DNA from 3 places in the Salipiger abyssi genome. Region 2 is predicted to be linked to each of the others. Evidence: riboswitches for the same ligand, from Rfam matches in the RefSeq annotation. Region 2 holds a riboswitch; each other region holds the start of a gene.
What was found. A riboswitch is a leader RNA that binds a small molecule or an ion and turns the genes downstream of it on or off. The one in region 2 is predicted to bind cobalamin.
Positions count from the first base shown of each region.

Region 1 (5,689 bases), 400 kb from region 2:
GACCCGAGATCTGGTGCTGATCGGCGGCGGGCATACCCATGCGCTGGTGCTGCGCATGTGGGGGATGGATCCGCTGCCCGGCGCCCGCGTCACGGTGATCAATCCCGGCCCGACCGCGCCCTATTCCGGCATGCTGCCGGGCTTTGTCGCCGGGCATTACAGCCGCGAGGCGCTGGATATCGACCTCGTCAGGCTCGCCCGGTTCGCCGGCGCGCGGGTGATCCTCGGCACAGCCGAGGGCATCGACCTCGCCGCAAGACAGATCCATGTCGCCGAACGCCCGCCCATCGGCTTCGACGTGGCTTCGGTGGATATCGGCATCACCTCGGCGATGCCAGATCTTCCGGGTTTTACCGACCACGCCATCCCCGCCAAACCGCTCGGTGCCTTCGCCAGCGCCTGGGCGGCCTATCGCGCGCGCAGCGGCCCGGCCTCGGTCGCGGTGATCGGCGGCGGCGTGGCGGGCGCCGAGCTCGCCGCCGCCATGGCGTTTTCCCTGAGAACGCGCGGCCGCGCCGCCGAGGTGCATCTCATCGACCGGAACACCGCCCTCTCCGCCCTGCGCCCACAGGCGGCGGCCAGGCTGCGCCACGCGCTTGCCGCACAGGGCGTCACCCTGCACGAGCGCGCCAATATCGCCGAGGTCACCGCCACCGACCTCACGCTGGACAACGGGCACCGGATCGCTGCGGATTTCGTCACCGGCGCCGCCGGCGCCCGCCCCTATGGCTGGCTGCGCGAGACCGGGCTGGCGCTACATGAGGGCTTCATCGCCGTCTCTCCCACGCTGCAAAGCGCCGACCCGAATGTCTTCGCCGCCGGCGATTGCGCCCATCTCACGCGGAGCCCGCGCCCCAAGGCCGGGGTCTATGCGGTGCGCGAGGCGCCGATCCTCTTCGACAACCTCCGCAAACGGCTTTCGGGCGAGGACTCCCCCCGCCGCTATCGCCCGCAAAAGGATTATCTCAAGCTAATCTCGCTGGGCGAGAAATCCGCCCTCGGCGACCGCTTCGGTCTGGCGCTCTCCGGGCCGCTCATGTGGCGCTGGAAGGATCGTATCGACCGCAGGTTCATGGCGAAATTCCAGGCCCTGCCGCAGATGCCGCAGCCGCCCCTGCCGGTGCCCCGCGCCGCCGGTAGCGCCGACGCGCTCGGCGACAAACCCATGTGCGGCGGCTGCGGCGCCAAGGTCGGGCGCGATGCGCTCTCGGCGGCGCTGTCGCACCTGCCTCCCCCGCACCGCAGCGATGTCACCGCCCTGCCCGGCGACGATGCCGCGCTGCTGCATACCGGCGGCACCCGTCAAGTCTTGACCACCGACCATCTGCGCGCCTTCACCGAAGACCCCGTGGTCATGGCCCGCATCGCCGCCGTGCATGCGCTTGGCGATATCTGGGCGATGGGCGCCGCGCCGCAGGCCGCCACCGTCAGCCTCACCCTGCCCCGCATGTCCGAAGCGCTGGCCGAACGGACGCTGACCGAAATCCTCACCGCAAGCTCTGCAATCTTCCGCGGCGCCGGCGCCGAGATCGTCGGCGGGCATTCCTCCATGGGCGACGAGCTGACCATCGGCTTCACCATCACCGGGCTTTGCGAGGCGGCGCCGATCACCCTCGCGGGCGCGCAGGAGGGCGACGATCTGGTGCTGACCAAACCGCTGGGTTCCGGCGTGATCATGGCCGCCGAGATGGCCGGAGAGGCCAGCGGCGACTGGGTGGCAGAGGCGCTGACCAGCATGACCCGACCGCAGGGCGACGCGGCGGCGCTGCTGAGCGGCGCGCATGCGATGACCGATGTCACCGGATTCGGCCTCGCCGGGCATCTGCACGGGATCTGCCTGGCCTCGGGCAGGAGCGCCGAGCTCGTCCTCGACGCGATCCCGCTGCTGCCCGGCGCCGAAGAGCTGGCCGAAAAGGGCATCCGCTCAACCCTCTATCCAAAGAACCGCGCCGCCGTCCCCGGGCTGAGCGCCGAGAGCCCCCGCGCCGATCTGCTCTTCGATCCGCAGACCGCCGGGGGCTGCTCGCGGCGATCCCGGACGGCGCCGCACGCGTGGCCGAGCTGCGCGCGCTCGGCTTCGGGGCGGCGGTGATCGGCAGGATCTCCGGCGACTGGCCCGGTCACATCTCGATCGTCTGAAGCCTCTCGGCGATGCGGTCGGCCAGCGTATCGAGCGCCGCCTCGTCCAGCGCCGGCGTCCCGAACCGGTCCAGCACGCGCGGCGCGAAGACCGTCCTGGATTTCTCATAGGCCGGGTCGTAGTGATCCTCGGCCAGCGAGCGACACAGCGCCCGCCGCTCGCCCGCGTCGATCAGCGCGCCCCAGCGATCCACCAGCGCATGGCCGCGATGAAAGCGCAGCGGGTCGAGCATCTGCTTCAGTCGCGCCCCGTCCGAGAGGATGTCGTCATAGGCGGCATCGAGATACGCCGCCCGCGCGTCCAGAGGTGCCGTGACCTCGATCCAGGGCGCCTGTTTCATCGCCTCCCAGAGCGAGGGCGGCAGCAGGATCTGCCCGATCTTGCTGCTCTCCGCCTCCACCAGCACCGGGCGCGCCGGATCGAGCGCGCTCAGCGCCTGCGCCAGCCCGGTCTCGAAGCCCTTCTGGCTCGGCTGCCCGCCCGGCATCTCGCCCAGCAACGAGCCGCGATGCCGCGCCAGCCCCTCCAGATCGACCACCTGCACCCCGCGCGCCGCCAGACGCGGCAACAGCGCGGTCTTGGCGGTGCCGGTATAGCCGCCGAGCTGGATCAGCCGATACGGCAGCGGGCTGTCGTAAAGCGCCCCCGTCACCAGCCGTCTGTATGTGCGATAGCCGCCCTCCACCGCCTCGGCACGCCAGCCGATCTGTTGCAGCATCCATGCGAAGGAGCCCGAGCGCTGCCCGCCGCGCCAGCAATAGACCAGCGGTCGCCAGCCGCCCTCGTGATGCGCCAGCGGCCCCTCGATATGGGCGGCGGCATTGCGGAACACCAGCGCGGCACCGAGCTTGCGGGCGAGAAACGGGCTCTCCTGCTTGTAGATCGTACCGACGCGGGCGCGTTCCTCATTGTCGAGCACCGGCAGGTTGATGGCGCCGGGCACGTGATCCTCGGCGAATTCCGCCGGGCTGCGCACGTCGATCACGGTGTCGAACCCGTGGTCGAGCAGAGCGGAAAGGGAGAGAAAGGAGCGCGCCATAGGGTCAGATCTACCCTGCCCCCGGGACGGAGAAAAGCCGGATCGCGCAAAGCTCGGCATGATACGGTTTTTTCGTCGAAAACCCTCTGGACACCGGCGCGGCGCTCGGCTATCCCCCCTGCACCCGAAGGGCGCTGCCCTTCTCCCGTGCCCGGGTAGCTCAGGGGTAGAGCAGTGGATTGAAAATCCTCGTGTCGGTGGTTCGATTCCGCCCCCGGGCACCATTAATAAAACCCTGTATCGATGTGTTTTGCGGCTACCCGAGCCCCTTGGAACACGGCGCCCGCTCGTCGTTACCGATGCGTTCGATCAGTCATCGTTGCGTTGATCGCCACGAACTAGGCCCCCCGTCTACATCGGCGCCCGCAGAAAACATCGGCGTCGAGCTTGAGCGGCTCCGCCCTGTTGTCCGCGCTCGCGATGTGTGTTGCGGCCCAACACGGCCCTTGCGCGATAGCGCCCGGCAAAGTATGCGATATGCGCCTTGGTTCCGGGCCAGATGTCCGGAGAATAGGGAACGCGGTGCAAATCCGCGACTGCCCCCGCAACTGTGAGCGGCGAGCGTCATCGGTATCATGCCACTGGGCGAGCAGGCCCGGGAAGGCCCGACCGGCGCTGTGACCCGCAAGTCAGGAGACCTGCCAGGGTGATCACCCTCCCCATGCGCGGGGCGCGCCTTGGGAACGGTCCTTCCGTTCGTGGTGACATGACGCACCGTTCGCGCGAGGGGCCAGCCTTTCCAGCGAGCATCACCGCATAGCCCCGCCCAGGGGCCGACAAGGAAAGGACCGCCGTCCATGAAGAAGATCCTCGGATCCGTCTCTGCGCTGGCGCTCGGCAGCCTCCCGCTGCACGCGCAGGACAATGCAGCCTATGAACTGCCGCCGATCACCATCTATGTGGGCTACGAGGCCACCACCCCGCTCCAGACCGGCGTCAGCGTGGATGTGCTGACCGAGGAAGATCTGGAGCGCGACGGCGACACCCGGGTCATCGACATCCTCGCCCGCCAGCCCGGCGTCTCGATCCGCTCGAACGGGCCGCTCGGCACCAATGCCGGGATCACCATCCGCGGCGTGTCGCAGCAGAACATCGCCGTGCGCATCGACGGCATCGACGTGTCGGATCCGGCGGCCACCCAGGTGGCCTATGATTTCGGCGGGCTCACCGCCGGCGATATCAGCCAGATCGAGATCCTGCGCGGCTCGCAATCGGCGCTGTTCGGTTCCGAGGCGATCGGCGGCGTGGTCAATATCACCACCAAACGCGCAAGCCGCGACGGGCTCAGCGCCGATGTCTTCGCCGAATACGGCAGCCACGACACGCTGCGCAGCGCCGCGACACTCTACAATCGCGGTGAGGGGCACGAGACCGCCGTGACGCTGTCCTATGTCTCGACCGACGGGTTTTCCGCGGCGGATGAGGACGGGCTGAATTACGGCACCGCCAACCCCAACGACAAGAACGACGAAGAGGACGGCTACGAGGCGCGGCGCCTGAGCTTTTCGGGCCATTACGATCTGGGCGGCGGTGCCGCCGAGCTGAGCCTTTCGGGCTTCTACGAAGAAGCGAAATACGATTACGACGAAAACAGCAGCGGCCGGGTCTTCGACGGCTCGCCCGACGATGTTGTCGACAGCGAAAAGACCGGCCTGCGCGCCGCCCTCGCCTTTGCCACCGGCGGCGTCGATCACGAGATCTCGGCCACCTGGTTCCGGAGCGACCGCGCCCTGCACGGCACCTCGCTCGACAGCTCTGCGCCCGACACGCCGCCCTATACGGGCACGCCCTACCCGTTCCGCTTCGAATACGAGGGCACGCGCCAGACCTACCGCTATCAGGCGGGCTTCGATCTTGGTGCCACCACCCGCGCGGTGGTCGGAGCCGAGCGCAGCATCGAGACCTATGAGGACAAGATCGCCGGCGCATCGAGTTTCGGCCCCTATGGCAGCTCGCAGGATCAGGAGACCACGGTGACCTCGCTGTTTTCCGAGTTCACCTTCACGCCGAGCGAGAATATCGACCTGAGCTTTGCGCTGCGCCACGACGATCACTCGGAATTCGGCGGCCACACCACCGGGCGGCTCTCCGGCGTCTGGCGCGCCCGGCCCGACCTGAGCCTGCGCGCCAACCTCGCGACCGGCTATCGCGCACCCTCCAACTACGAGCTCTACGATGCCTATTCCGGCAATGCCGGGCTCGACCCGGAGACCTCGGTCAGCTTCGACCTCGGCGTCGAGAAGCGCTTTGGCGATACCGCCTGGCTGAGCGCCACCGCGTTCTGGATCGAAGCCGAAGACATCATCGACTACTCCTATACGAGCTACGCCTATGTGCAGGCGGACGGAACCAGCACCCGCCGCGGCATCGAACTGGCCGGGGCCTATGAGCTGCGCCCGGGCCTGACGCTCGACGGCAGCTATACCTGGACCGACAGCTTTTCGTCGGTGTCGCTGGACAGCTCCGGCTGGCAGGCCTCGGTGCCCGAGCATGTCTTTGCGCTGGGGCTG
Region 1 is NZ_CP015093.1:413,181-418,869, forward strand. Features, by position in the region: partial or broken gene selD (selenide, water dikinase SelD) at 1-2,139, shown strand, start outside; gene mnmH (tRNA 2-selenouridine(34) synthase MnmH) at 2,121-3,179, opposite strand; tRNA gene Ga0080574_RS05670 (tRNA-Phe) at 3,329-3,403, shown strand; cobalamin riboswitch at 3,648-3,839, shown strand; gene Ga0080574_RS05675 (TonB-dependent receptor plug domain-containing protein) at 3,977-5,689, shown strand, end outside.
Region 1: it holds a riboswitch for cobalamin, as region 2 does, so the genes downstream of both, Ga0080574_RS05675 (TonB-dependent receptor plug domain-containing protein) here and Ga0080574_RS07520 (DUF4198 domain-containing protein) in region 2, are expected to answer to the same signal.

Region 2 (5,689 bases):
GCGGCTTTCCCGCCGCGCGAGTGCTGCCCCCCGACGACTGGCCGGCAGAGGGCGCGGCCCCGGATGGCGCGGCGCCCGAAGATCCGGCCTATGTGCTCTTCACCTCCGGCTCGACCGGGCGACCCAAGGGGGTCAGCGTGCCGCATCGGGCCATCGTCAACCGGCTGCTCTGGATGCGGGCGCAATACGGCATCGGCGCGCGGGACCGGATCCTGCAAAAGACGCCTGCCACTTTCGATGTCTCGGTCTGGGAATTCTTCCTGCCGCTGATCTCCGGCGCGGCGCTGGTCATCGCGCCGCCGGGCGCGCATCGCGACCCGCGTGCCATCGCCGGGTTGATCCGCGAGCATGGCGTGACGGCGGTGCATTTCGTGCCCTCGATGCTGGCGCTCTTCGCCGACACGCCGGAGGCGCGGGGCCTCGCCATCCGCCACGTCTTTGCCAGCGGCGAGGCGCTGCCGGTGGCGCTGGCGCGGCGCTGTCTCGAGCGCATGCGGATCCGGCTGCACAATCTCTATGGACCCACCGAAGCGGCGGTCGATGTCACCTTTCACGAGGCGAGCGGTGAGGAGGAGGGCGCCAGCGTGCCCATCGGCCGGCCGGTCTGGAATACCGGCTGCTATGTGCTCGACGCGTGGCAGAGGCCGGTGCCCGACGGGGTGGCCGGGCGGCTGTTTCTCACCGGGCGGCAGCTCGCCGACGGCTATCTCGGCCAGCCGGAACTGACGGCAGAGCGCTTTCTGCCCGATCCCTTCGTGCCGGGCGGGCGGATGTACGACACCGGCGATATCGTGCGCGCGGCGGCGGATGGCACGATCACCTTCGAGGGCCGCGCCGACGGGCAGGTGAAGATCCGTGGCGTTCGCATCGAGACCGGCGAGGTCGAGGCGGCGCTGCTGGATACCGGGCTGCTGCGCCAGGCGGTGGTGATGGCGCGCGAGGGCGCTGACGGCGCACGGCTGATCGCCTGGGTGGTGCCGCGTGACGGAACCGAGGCGCTCGGTGCGGCGCTGGCGGCGCGGCTGCCCGCCGCGATGATCCCCGCCGCCATCGTGCCGCTGGAGGCGCTGCCGCTCACCCCCAACGGCAAGCTGGATCGCGGCGCGCTGCCCGAGCCGCGCGCGCAGGCCGCCGGGCGCCCGCTTGCGCCGGGCACCGAGGCGCTGCTGGCGCGGCTCTATGCCGAGCTGCTGGGCGCGGCCACGGCCATCGGGCCGGAGACCGATTTCTTTCTCGCGGGCGGCGACTCGCTGCGTGCCGTGCGCCTGACCCTGCGGATCGAGGAGGAGACCGGGCGCGCGCCGGGGCTGGCGGCGATCTTCGAAACGCCGGTGCTGGCGGATCTGGCGCGGCGCATTGCCGAAGATGCCCCCGGCGATGACGGGCTCGGCCCGGTGCTGCGCCTGTCGCGGGGCAGCCGCCCGCCGCTCTTTGCCATCCATCCGGCGGGCGGCATCGGCTGGTGCTATCGCGGCCTGGCCGCCGCGCTGGAGGACCGCCCGCTGATCGCGCTGCAATCGCCGCTGCTCGATGCCGCAGCGCCCGATCCGGCCACGCTCGACGCGCTGGCGCGGGCCTATGCCGCGCGCATCGCCGAGCTGGCGCCCGAGGGACCGCTGCATCTGGCGGGCTGGTCGCTGGGCGGGCTCATCGCGCAGGCCGCCGCCTGTCATCTGGAGCGGCAGGGGCGGGTCTGCGGCATGGTGGCGCTGCTCGATTCCTACCCGTCCGAATGCTGGCGCAACGAGCCGGAGCCCGGCCCCGACGCGGCGCTACGGGCGCTGCTCGCCATCGCCGGGCACGACCCTGAGGCGCATCCCGAGCTTACCGACCGCGCCGCGATCCTCGGCTTCCTGCGGGCGCGGGGCGAGCCGCTGGCGCAACTGCCAGAGCGCGCGCTCGACGGGGTCATCCGCTCGGTGCAGCAGACCAACCGGCTGGTGCGCGGCCATCGCGAGGCGCGTTTCGGCGGTACGCTCCTGCATGTGCGCGCGGCGCGCGATCACGCCGGCACGGCGCTGCGCCCGGAGCTCTGGCACCCCTTTGCCGCGCGGCTCGAAACCCTGTCTCTGCCCTGCCTGCATGGCGAGCTGCTCTCGGCCCGGCTGCGCCCGGCGCTGGCCGAGGGGCTCATGCGCGCCATGGCGCGGGACGAGCGTGCCTCCGCTTTCACGACCTGAACGACGCTGCATCCGGGCGTTCCTTTTGGCGCCCGGACGCGGTAGACTTGCGGGCGAGGCAGAAAGCACAAGAAGCAGGAGAGAACATGCGCGCACTCGTCTTCAAGGCGCTGGCAACCGGCGTGCTGGCAGCGGTATTCTGCGCGGGCCCCGCGGCGGCGGGCTGGCGCGACCGGTACGAGGTCTATGGGGTGGCGGAGGGCGACATGCTGAAGCTGCGCGGCGGCCCCGGCACCGGCTTCGACGTCTATGTCGGCCTGCCGAACGGCACGGTGCTGCGCGTCCATGAATGCACCCAGACCGGCGGCACCCGCTGGTGCGAGGTCTCGCTCGACCGCGCGCGGAGCCTGAAGGGCTGGGTCTCCTGGGCCTATCTGCGCGAGCTCTGATCTTTCATCGCTCGCCCGTGGGCGGGGGCTTTCCCGCCGGCTCTGCCGCGCAAACCGGCAGAGCCTCTGGCGATTCCGCGGCAGGGCAGGGGCGCCGCATATGGCGATTGACCCGGCCCGCGCTTTTCTGGCATGCATGTGGCATGTCCGGTTCCGGGGTTTGCCCCCCGGAGGAAAGAGGGAATACAGTGCGGCGCGTTTCGCGTCCAAATCTGTAGCTGCCCCCGCAACTGTAAGCGGCGAGCGAGGCTGATCACGCCACTGGAGCGATCCGGGAAGGCCAGCCAGAGCATAGACCCGCGAGCCAGGAGACCTGCCGGACAGGCGCCCTTGGAAGGGGCGCTTCCACCGGACGCCGGGGTGCGCGTCTGGCCTTGTGCGCCGGACATTGCCCCGTCGCGCATTGGTCCGATGGCTCCCGTTGTCCAGCACAGGATTGCGCCGGGTGTGGCGCAGATGGACAAGGACGACGACCCTTATGAAAAAGACCCTGCTCGCGGCGGCGGCCGCCATTGCCCTGCCGGCGATGGCCAATGCCCATTTCCTTCTGGAATACACCACCGACACGATGATCGAGCGCCCCGGCGACGTGCCGGTCAAGCTGATCTTCTGGCACCCGTTCGACAATGGCCATGTGATGGATCTGGAGATGCCGGAAGAGTTCTTCATGATCCATAACGGCGAACGCACCGACCTCAAGGAGACGCTGGAGCCGGTGCGCTTTACGGGTGGCGAGAACGAGGGCGCGGCCTTTCTCGGCTCGGTGCCGGTCAAGCGCTCGGGCGATTACGTGCTGGTGACGGTGCCGGTGCCCTATTACGAGGAATCCGAGGATATCTATATCCAGCAGATCACCAAGGCCTTCCTCAACCGCAGTGAACTGCCCACCGACTGGATGCAGCCCGCCGGCCTGCCGACCGAGATCCTGCCGCTGAACAAACCCTATAACGTGCTCGCCGGCTCGACCTTCACCGGCCAGGTTCTGGCAGAGGGCGAACCGGTTGCGGGCGTCGAGATCGAGATCGAATACATGGCCGCCGAGCCCGACATGGACAGCGCCGCCTCCACCGATCCGGCGGTCTCGCCGCCGCCGGGCGGCGCGGTGGTCGCGGTGTCGGACGCCAACGGCTATTTCACCTTCGGCATTCCGGAAGCCGGCTACTGGGGCTTTGCCGCGCTCGGCTCGGGCCCGGCGACCGAGCATGAGGGCAAGGAGCTCAGCCAGGACGCGGTGATCTGGATCCGCGCCTGGGATCTGGAGTAAGCGCCATGCATATCGTGGACGGCGCCCTTTCGAACCCGGTGGTGATCGGCGGGGCCGTTGCCGCCGCCGGGGGCATCGCGCTGGGCCTGCGCGCGCTGCCGCTGGAGCGTATTCCGGCGGCGGGCGTGCTCTCGGCGAGCTTCTTCGTCGCCTCGCTGGTGCATGTGCCGATCGGCCCGTCCTCGGTGCATCTCATCCTCAACGGTCTGGCCGGGATCGTCCTCGGCTGGGCCGCCTTTCCGGCGCTCTTCGTCGGGCTGCTGTTGCAGGCGGTGTTCTTCGGCTTCGGCGGGCTGACGGTGCTGGGGGTCAATACGCTCAACATCGCGCTACCCGCCGTGCTGGCCTGGATGCTCTTTGGCCGCCTTGCCGCCTCCGGCACGCCGCTCGCCGGTGCGGTCTGGGCGGGGATCGGCGGCGCCTTCGCCATCGCCGCGACGACGGTGATGGTCGGGCTCGCGCTGGCGCTTTCGGGCGACGAATTCCTGCCCGCCGCGAAACTCGTCTTCTTCGCGCATATTCCGGTCATGGCCATCGAGGGGCTGCTGACGGGCTTTGCCGTGCTGCTGGCGCGCAAGGTCAAGCCGGAGCTCTTCACCTCGCTGAAAGGGGCGCGGGCATGAAACGGATCGTGCTTTTGCTGACCCTCTGCCTTGCCGCACCGGTGCCGGCGCTGGCGCATAAGGTCATCGCCGGGGTGTTTCCCTCGGGCAGCGCCATCGAGGGCGAGATCGGCTTTTCCAACGGCGATATGGCAGCGGATACGACCGTCTCGGTCTTCGGGCCGGAGGGCGCGTCGCTGGGCGAGGCGGTGACCGACGCGGACGGGTTCTTTACCTTCGTGCCGGAGCAACCGGTGGCGCATACGTTCCGCGCCGATCTGGGGGCGGGGCATGTGGCCGAGGTCACCATGCCCGCCGCCGAGGTTGCCGCGATCCTGGGGGAGACCGCGCTCGAGGCCGAGGAAACCGCCGCCGCGCCGGCGCCCGCCGCGACCGGTGGCGGCGTGACCGTCGCCGCGCTCACCGGCGAGGAGCGTCAGGTGATCGCCGAGGCGGTGCGCGCCGAGGTCCGCCCGCTGCGGCGCGAGATCGCCGCCTATCGCGAGCATAACGATTTCCAGACCATCCTTGGCGGGCTCGGCTATATCGCCGGGCTCTTCGGTCTGGGGTTCTACATCGCGGCGCGCCGCAAGCTGGCGGGCTAGGCCGTGGGGCACGCGCTGACACAGCGTGAAAAAACCCTCGCCGGGACCGGGGTGCGTTTCGACCCCGGCCCGGTCGGCAGGCTGGATCCGCGCGCGCGCATCGCCGCCGCCTGCCTCTTCGGCGTGACCGTGGTGGCGCTGTCGGGCCTGCCGGCGCTCATCGCCGCGCTGTGCGTCTCGCTGGTCTTCCTGCGCGTCTCGCGCCTGCCGGTGGGGCCGACCCTGCGCCGCATGGCGATGATGGACGGCTTTATCTTCTTCATGCTGGCGCTTTTGCCCTTCACCGTGCCGGGCGATCCGTTCTTCACGCTTTGGGGCCTCACCGCGAGCTGGCAGGGGCTGATCCAGGCGGTGGAGATCGCGCTGACCGCCAATGCGGTGATCCTCGCGGTGATGACGCTGGTCGGCACGATGGAGCCGGTGACGCTGGGTCATGCGCTCTATCGGATGCGCTGCCCGGAGACGCTGGTGCATCTGTTGATGTTCACCATCCGCTATATCGAGGTGCTGCGCGAGGAATACCTGCGGCTGCGCGCCGCGATGAAGGTGCGCGGTTTCCGGCCCGGCACCAACTGGCACAGCTATCGCAGCTTTGGCTATCTCGTGGGCATGATGCTGGTGCGGGCCATCGAACGCTCCGAGCGCATCC
Region 2 is NZ_CP015093.1:809,744-815,432, reverse strand. Features, by position in the region: gene Ga0080574_RS26445 (amino acid adenylation domain-containing protein) at 1-2,180, shown strand, start outside; gene Ga0080574_RS07525 (SH3 domain-containing protein) at 2,267-2,569, shown strand; cobalamin riboswitch at 2,701-2,904, shown strand; gene Ga0080574_RS07520 (DUF4198 domain-containing protein) at 3,048-3,833, shown strand; gene cbiM (cobalt transporter CbiM) at 3,839-4,456, shown strand; gene Ga0080574_RS07510 (NikL family nickel/cobalt ECF transporter subunit) at 4,453-5,040, shown strand; gene cbiQ (cobalt ECF transporter T component CbiQ) at 5,044-5,689, shown strand, end outside.

Region 3 (5,689 bases), 1.9 Mb from region 2:
ACGATATGATAAGAAGGCCGAACGGCGCCCCGGTGCGGGCGCCGTTCCGGCACCGGCCGGCGCTGCCGGCGGCGGAACGGAGCGCCGCCCCCAGCGAAGGCTCTGCCAGAGGAGGTCCCCATGAAAATCGACTACCGCGGTGACGCCGATCACCATGACGGCACATCCGACGCCACGCCCGGCGGCTATGAGGCAGAGCGGCGGCCCGGAGAGCTGGCCTTTGCGCTGTTCCTGCTCGCGGCGAGCCTCTACCTGCTGTGGGAGGCCTACGGCATTGCCGGCTTCGAGGCGCTGTCCTCGGCGGGGGCCGTCCCCATGGCGACCACGGCGGCAATGGCGGTCTCGGCGCTGTTCGTCGTGCTACGCACCGCGCGGCTGCCGAAAGTGTCGACGGAGAGCCTGACGCGCGACATCCTGCCGTTCAAGGTGATCCTCTTCGGCGGGCTGCTGGTCTGTTTCGGTCTGCTGCTGGTGCCCCTGGGCTTCCTGCCGACCGCCGCGCTCTTTCTGGTCCTGGCGATCAAGTATCTCTCGGGCCGCGGCTGGGGCTTCACCCTGGCGGTCTCGCTCGGCAGTCTGCTGCTGATCTGGGTGGTCTTCCGGATCGTCTTCACCGTGCTGATGCCCGCCGGCATCGTGCCGGAGGCCGAACTGCTGCAATTCATCCGCAACATCGGCACCGAATGGGGGGCGCAATGATGGATACCCTGCTCGCACTTCTCACCGTCTTCACGCAGCCGCAGCTTTTTCTTCTGGTGGGGCTGGGCACCTTCCTCGGTGTCTATATCGGCGCGATCCCTGGCCTGTCGGTCACCATGGCGGTGTCGATCCTGATCTCTTTCACCTTTTCCTGGGATGTCTACCCGGCGATCTCGCTGATGGTCGGCATCTACATGGGCGGCGTCTATGGCGGCTCGCGCACGGCGATCTTGCTGAACATTCCCGGCGCGCCCTCGGCCATCGCCACGGCCATGGACGGCTATCCCATGGCACAGCGCGGCGAGGCCGGCGAGGCCATCGGCGTCACCACCGTCATGTCCTTCTTCGGCGGGCTCGTGGGGATTGCCGTTCTGGCGCTGGCGGCGCCCTTTGTCGCCGAGTTCGCGCTGACCTTCCAGCCGCGTGACTACATGCTGCTCGCGGTGCTGGGCATCCTGCTGGTGGGCTCGCTTTCCGCCGGCAGCCTGCTCAAGGGCATCTTCGCCGGCGCGCTCGGCATCGCCATCGGCGCGGTGGGCCGCGACCCGCTGACCTTTGCCGAACGCTTCACCTTCGATTTTCAGATCATGGAGGGCGGCATCTCCTTCATCGCGGTGATGATCGGCATGTTCGGCATCTCCGAAGCGCTGCTGCAACTCCACCATGTCGGCGCCGACGCGATGCGTCAGAAGATCGACCGCATCATACCGTCCTGGTCCACCGTGCGGAAATATCTGCCGCTGTCGCTGCAAACCTCGTCGATCGGCGTCATCATCGGCGCCCTACCCGGCACCGGCGGCGACATCGCGGCGCTCATGGCCTACGACCACGCCAAGCGCGTGACGAAAAAGCCGACACGCCCCTTCGGCACCGGTGCCATGGAAGGGCTGGTGGCGCCCGAGACGGCGAACAATGCCGCGGTGGGCGGGGCCTTCGTGCCGATGATGACGCTGGGCATCCCCGGCGACGCGGTGACCGCGATCATGATCGGGGCGCTTTTCATCCACGGGCTGAACCCCGGCCCGATGCTCATGGTCGATCAACCGCAGATGTTCTGGTTCATCGTCGGCGCGCTGCTGACCGCCAATGTCTTTATCCTGATCTGCGGCCTGACCGGCATCAAACTCTTCACCAAGATCGTCGAGATGCCGCGCGCGGTGCTGATCCCGCTCATCATGCTGCTGTCGGTGGTGGGCGCCTATGCGGTCAACAACTCGGTCACAGATGTCTACTGGATGCTGGGCTTTGGCGTCTTCGGTTATTTCATGCGGCATTACGGCTATCCGCTGGGGCCGGTGATCCTGGGTGTGATCCTGTCGCGGCTGCTCGACGACAACTGGCGCCGGGCGATCATCTCCGAGCGCGAAGACCTCGGCGCCTTCTTCGCGGGCATCTTGACCAGCCCGCTGTCGCTGACGCTGCTGCTGGTCTGCATCGTGATCCTCCTGTCCCAGACCCCGCTGTTCACACTGCTGAAATCCCGGGTATCGAAAGAGACCGGGGATCAACTCTAGGCGCGCGCTGCGCACCTGAATCCGGCTTCCAAGGGTGGCCGAACAGGGCTGATTTACGGCACGGCTCGGCCGTGCCGTTTTTCACAAACAGGGTCAGCACCGGCCTTTGTGGTTATCGACATGCGCCTGCCACAAGAGAGTTCACGACCGATTGCCACGCAGGTCAGAGCACGGCTGAGCGTCGGGGCCATCCACTTGGCGGAACCAAGGTCGTAAGTGGGCTCGAAGCTGACTGATCGCTCTGCGGCGGTCGGTATGGTTTCAGGGTGCGGCATCGCCGCTCTTTCCGACCGATAGTGGTCAGTCGCGCTGAGCACCGGGCGCTGCCACACCCGGCCCCGAGCTATCTGCATACCGTTCGAGATTGAATGTCCGTTTGCGTGCCGCGCACAGTCGCGAGATAAGGACATCATCAGGTGCCCCCTTGGGGGAGAATCGGGAAGCCGGTGCAAATCCGGCGCGGGCCCGCCGCTGTATCGGGGATCGTTTGGCAGAAGCCACTGGGCAACGCCCGGGAAGGCGCCAGGACGAGAGGATCCGGAGCCAGAAGACCGGCCTGGTGTCATTGCGCCTCGGGGTGGAGCCCGTGGCGCTTTGAAATATGCGAGGCCCGATATGCCCCCCGATCCGTCCGCCAGAACTGTGCTTCCGCAGCCCGCCCGCCGGTTTGACGAACAGGAACGTCAGGCGCTTTACGATATCATCAATGCCCGCCGCGACGTTCGGAACGAGTTCCGGCCCGATCCGGTCGATCCCGACGCCCTTTGGCGCATTCTCGCGGCCGCGCATGCCGCGCCGTCGGTCGGCTTCATGCAGCCATGGGATTTCCTGCTGATCCGCGACCCGGAGCTGCGCGCCTGCGTGCATGCCGCCTTTCTCCGCGCCAATGCCGAGGCGGAAGAACTGTTCGACGGAGACCGCAAGGCGCTTTACCGGTCGCTGAAGCTCGAAGGCATCCTGACCTCTCCGCTAAACATCTGCGTGACCTGCGACCGGACCCGTGGCGGGAAGGTCGTACTGGGCCGGACCCATAACAGCGACATGGATCTCTATTCGACGGTCTGCGCCGTCCAGAACCTCTGGCTGGCCGCCCGTGCGGAAGGCGTGGGGATCGGCTGGGTTTCGATCTTTCGACCGGAGGATCTTCGCGGCCTGCTGGGCATCCCGGATCACGTTGAAATCGTTGCTTACCTTTGTGCCGGATATGTCGATGAACTCTACACGACGCCGGAGCTCGAAGCCCGCGGCTGGCGCAAGAGGCTGGAACTCGAAAGCGTGATTCATGAAAACGGCTGGCCCGCAACGTAGCCGCAGGCAAGCGTTGACGCGATCCGCCACGCCACATGCGCCCCGGCACAAACGAGACCAAGAGCCAGGCAGAAAACTCCATCCAGCCCCTTCTGACCGAAGGGGCCTGCGGCCTTTGCACACCCGTCATCGAATGCACGCGACACCGATCTGGTCCGCTATTCGACCGATCAAGACGACACTTCGCGCTCAAAGGCCTCCCCCCGGGACGCCGCTGCGAACAACCTCTTGCGAAACCACATCTCATGTCAGCCGCTATGCAACGACATCGCGCGTCGCAGCCCAACGGGGGCCGCCCTGACACGCATCCAGGATAAGACACCTAGCTTGCCCCTGCTCCGCGAATTTTTGCAGTCAACTCGGCTGCCGTCAGGCCAGCCCCCAGAAGAGCGCTCATCAGCAGGCGTGCCTTGATGGGCGACAGGCTCCCGGAGAAATATGCGCCCGCAGCGGCGAGGGAACAGCCGCCCGAATCTCGCCCGTATACCGGCAACGTGCGCCCTTCGGGACAGCGCGACGCCACGATGACGGGGATATTGTGCGTGCTCAGCCGGCGCACCGCATCTGCAAAGCCGCGGGGCGCATTTCCACGGCCGAAAGCGGCGAGGACCACGGCCTTGACCCCGCTCTGAAGACAGAAATCAAGATATTCGGGAGAGCTCCCAAGACCCAGCAGCATCAGCTCGACGCGGCTTTCCAGCCGTTTTGTGGCAACATGTACCCGCTGGGTCGGGCGGCGATAGAGATAGACCTCACCGCCATCGACCTCCCCCAGCTTGCCGAGCCCGGCCGACCGGAACGCATCGACGCGCGACGTGTGGGTCTTGCTCACCTCGCGGGCCGCATGGATATCGCCTTCGAACAGCACAACGGTGCCGATGCCACGCAGGGCATCGCTTGCCGCACAGCGAATGGCATCGGCGATGTTTCTCGGGCCGTCGGTGTCCGGTTCACCTGCATGTCTCTGTGCACCGGTGAAAACGACCGGCTTTTCGGACGTCACGAGAATGTCGGAGAGATAGGCGCTCTCTTCCATGGTGTCTGTGCCGTGGGTGACCACGACGCCAACCACTTCCGGGTTTTCAAGTATCGCGGCAATGCGTCGGCACAGGCGATGGGCCATACCGAGATCGAGCGCATAGCTGCCCAGGGCGCCAAATGCCTCCTCCCGAACCGAAATGCCCTCCGGTCTGCTGTGCAGGCGGGCGAGCAAATCGTGACCGGACAGGTTCGCATTAACGGCCCCCTCCGCGGCGTCCTCCGTAGACGCAATGGTGCCTCCGGTCGCGATCAGAACAACGGTCTTATTCACCTGCCACTCCCCGACGTCTTCGCAGCCGTCAATGGCGCCGCGCCCCCGAGCGCAGCAAGCACGGTGCGCGGCGCAATCGGCAGCCGTCGAACCGTCGCTCCCAAAGGCCCAAGCGCATCGTTCACCGCATTCAGGACCGCTCCGGATGCCCCCGCAACGCCGGCCTCCCCCACGCCCTTGGCCCCGAGCACGCCCTCGGCGGTGCCAGAGGTCACATGCGAGACCTGGATATCCGGCACATCGGAGGCCATCGGCACCAGGTAATCCGCCATTGTCGCGGTCAGCAGCTGCCCGTCCTCATCGTAGCGGATCTCTTCCAGCAGGGCTGCGCCCAGCCCCTGCACCACACCGCCGCGGATTTGTTCCTCGACCAGCTTGGGATTGATGAGTGTACCGCCATCATGCGCCACCCAATGCCCCAGCAGCCGGGTGAACCCGGTGTCGGTGTCGACCTCGACGTAAGCGGCCTGGATGCCATTGGTGGCCTGAAACAGTTGCACCCTGGGAACCGAGTGTCGGGTGACCATCAGTTCGGTTGGCATGTCATCGGGCAGCAGATCGTGGCGGAAGTAGCAGATGTGGGCGACCTCGGCTGTCGTCGAAATCTGTGCGCCTGCCGCATCGACGACATGGCCTTTGCTCAGGTCCAGCGTTTCCGGGTCGCGCTGATGCAGGTGGCCCGCAACCATGAGCAGTTGCTCCCGCAAGGTTTGCGCGGCCTGCCAGGCGGCCTCACCCCCGGTGGATATCCCGCGAGAGGCCCAGGCCCCGCCGCCATGCGGCGTGATCTCGCTGTCGCCGCTCAGCACGCGGATATCCGCCACCTCCACACCCAGCACCGACGCGACGATCTGCG
Region 3 is NZ_CP015093.1:2,675,341-2,681,029, reverse strand. Features, by position in the region: gene Ga0080574_RS16530 (tripartite tricarboxylate transporter TctB family protein) at 121-699, shown strand; gene Ga0080574_RS16525 (tripartite tricarboxylate transporter permease) at 699-2,213, shown strand; cobalamin riboswitch at 2,611-2,787, shown strand; gene bluB (5,6-dimethylbenzimidazole synthase) at 2,829-3,521, shown strand; gene Ga0080574_RS16515 (asparaginase) at 3,844-4,833, opposite strand; gene Ga0080574_RS16510 (xanthine dehydrogenase family protein molybdopterin-binding subunit) at 4,830-5,689, opposite strand, start outside.
Region 3: it holds a riboswitch for cobalamin, as region 2 does, so the genes downstream of both, bluB (5,6-dimethylbenzimidazole synthase) here and Ga0080574_RS07520 (DUF4198 domain-containing protein) in region 2, are expected to answer to the same signal.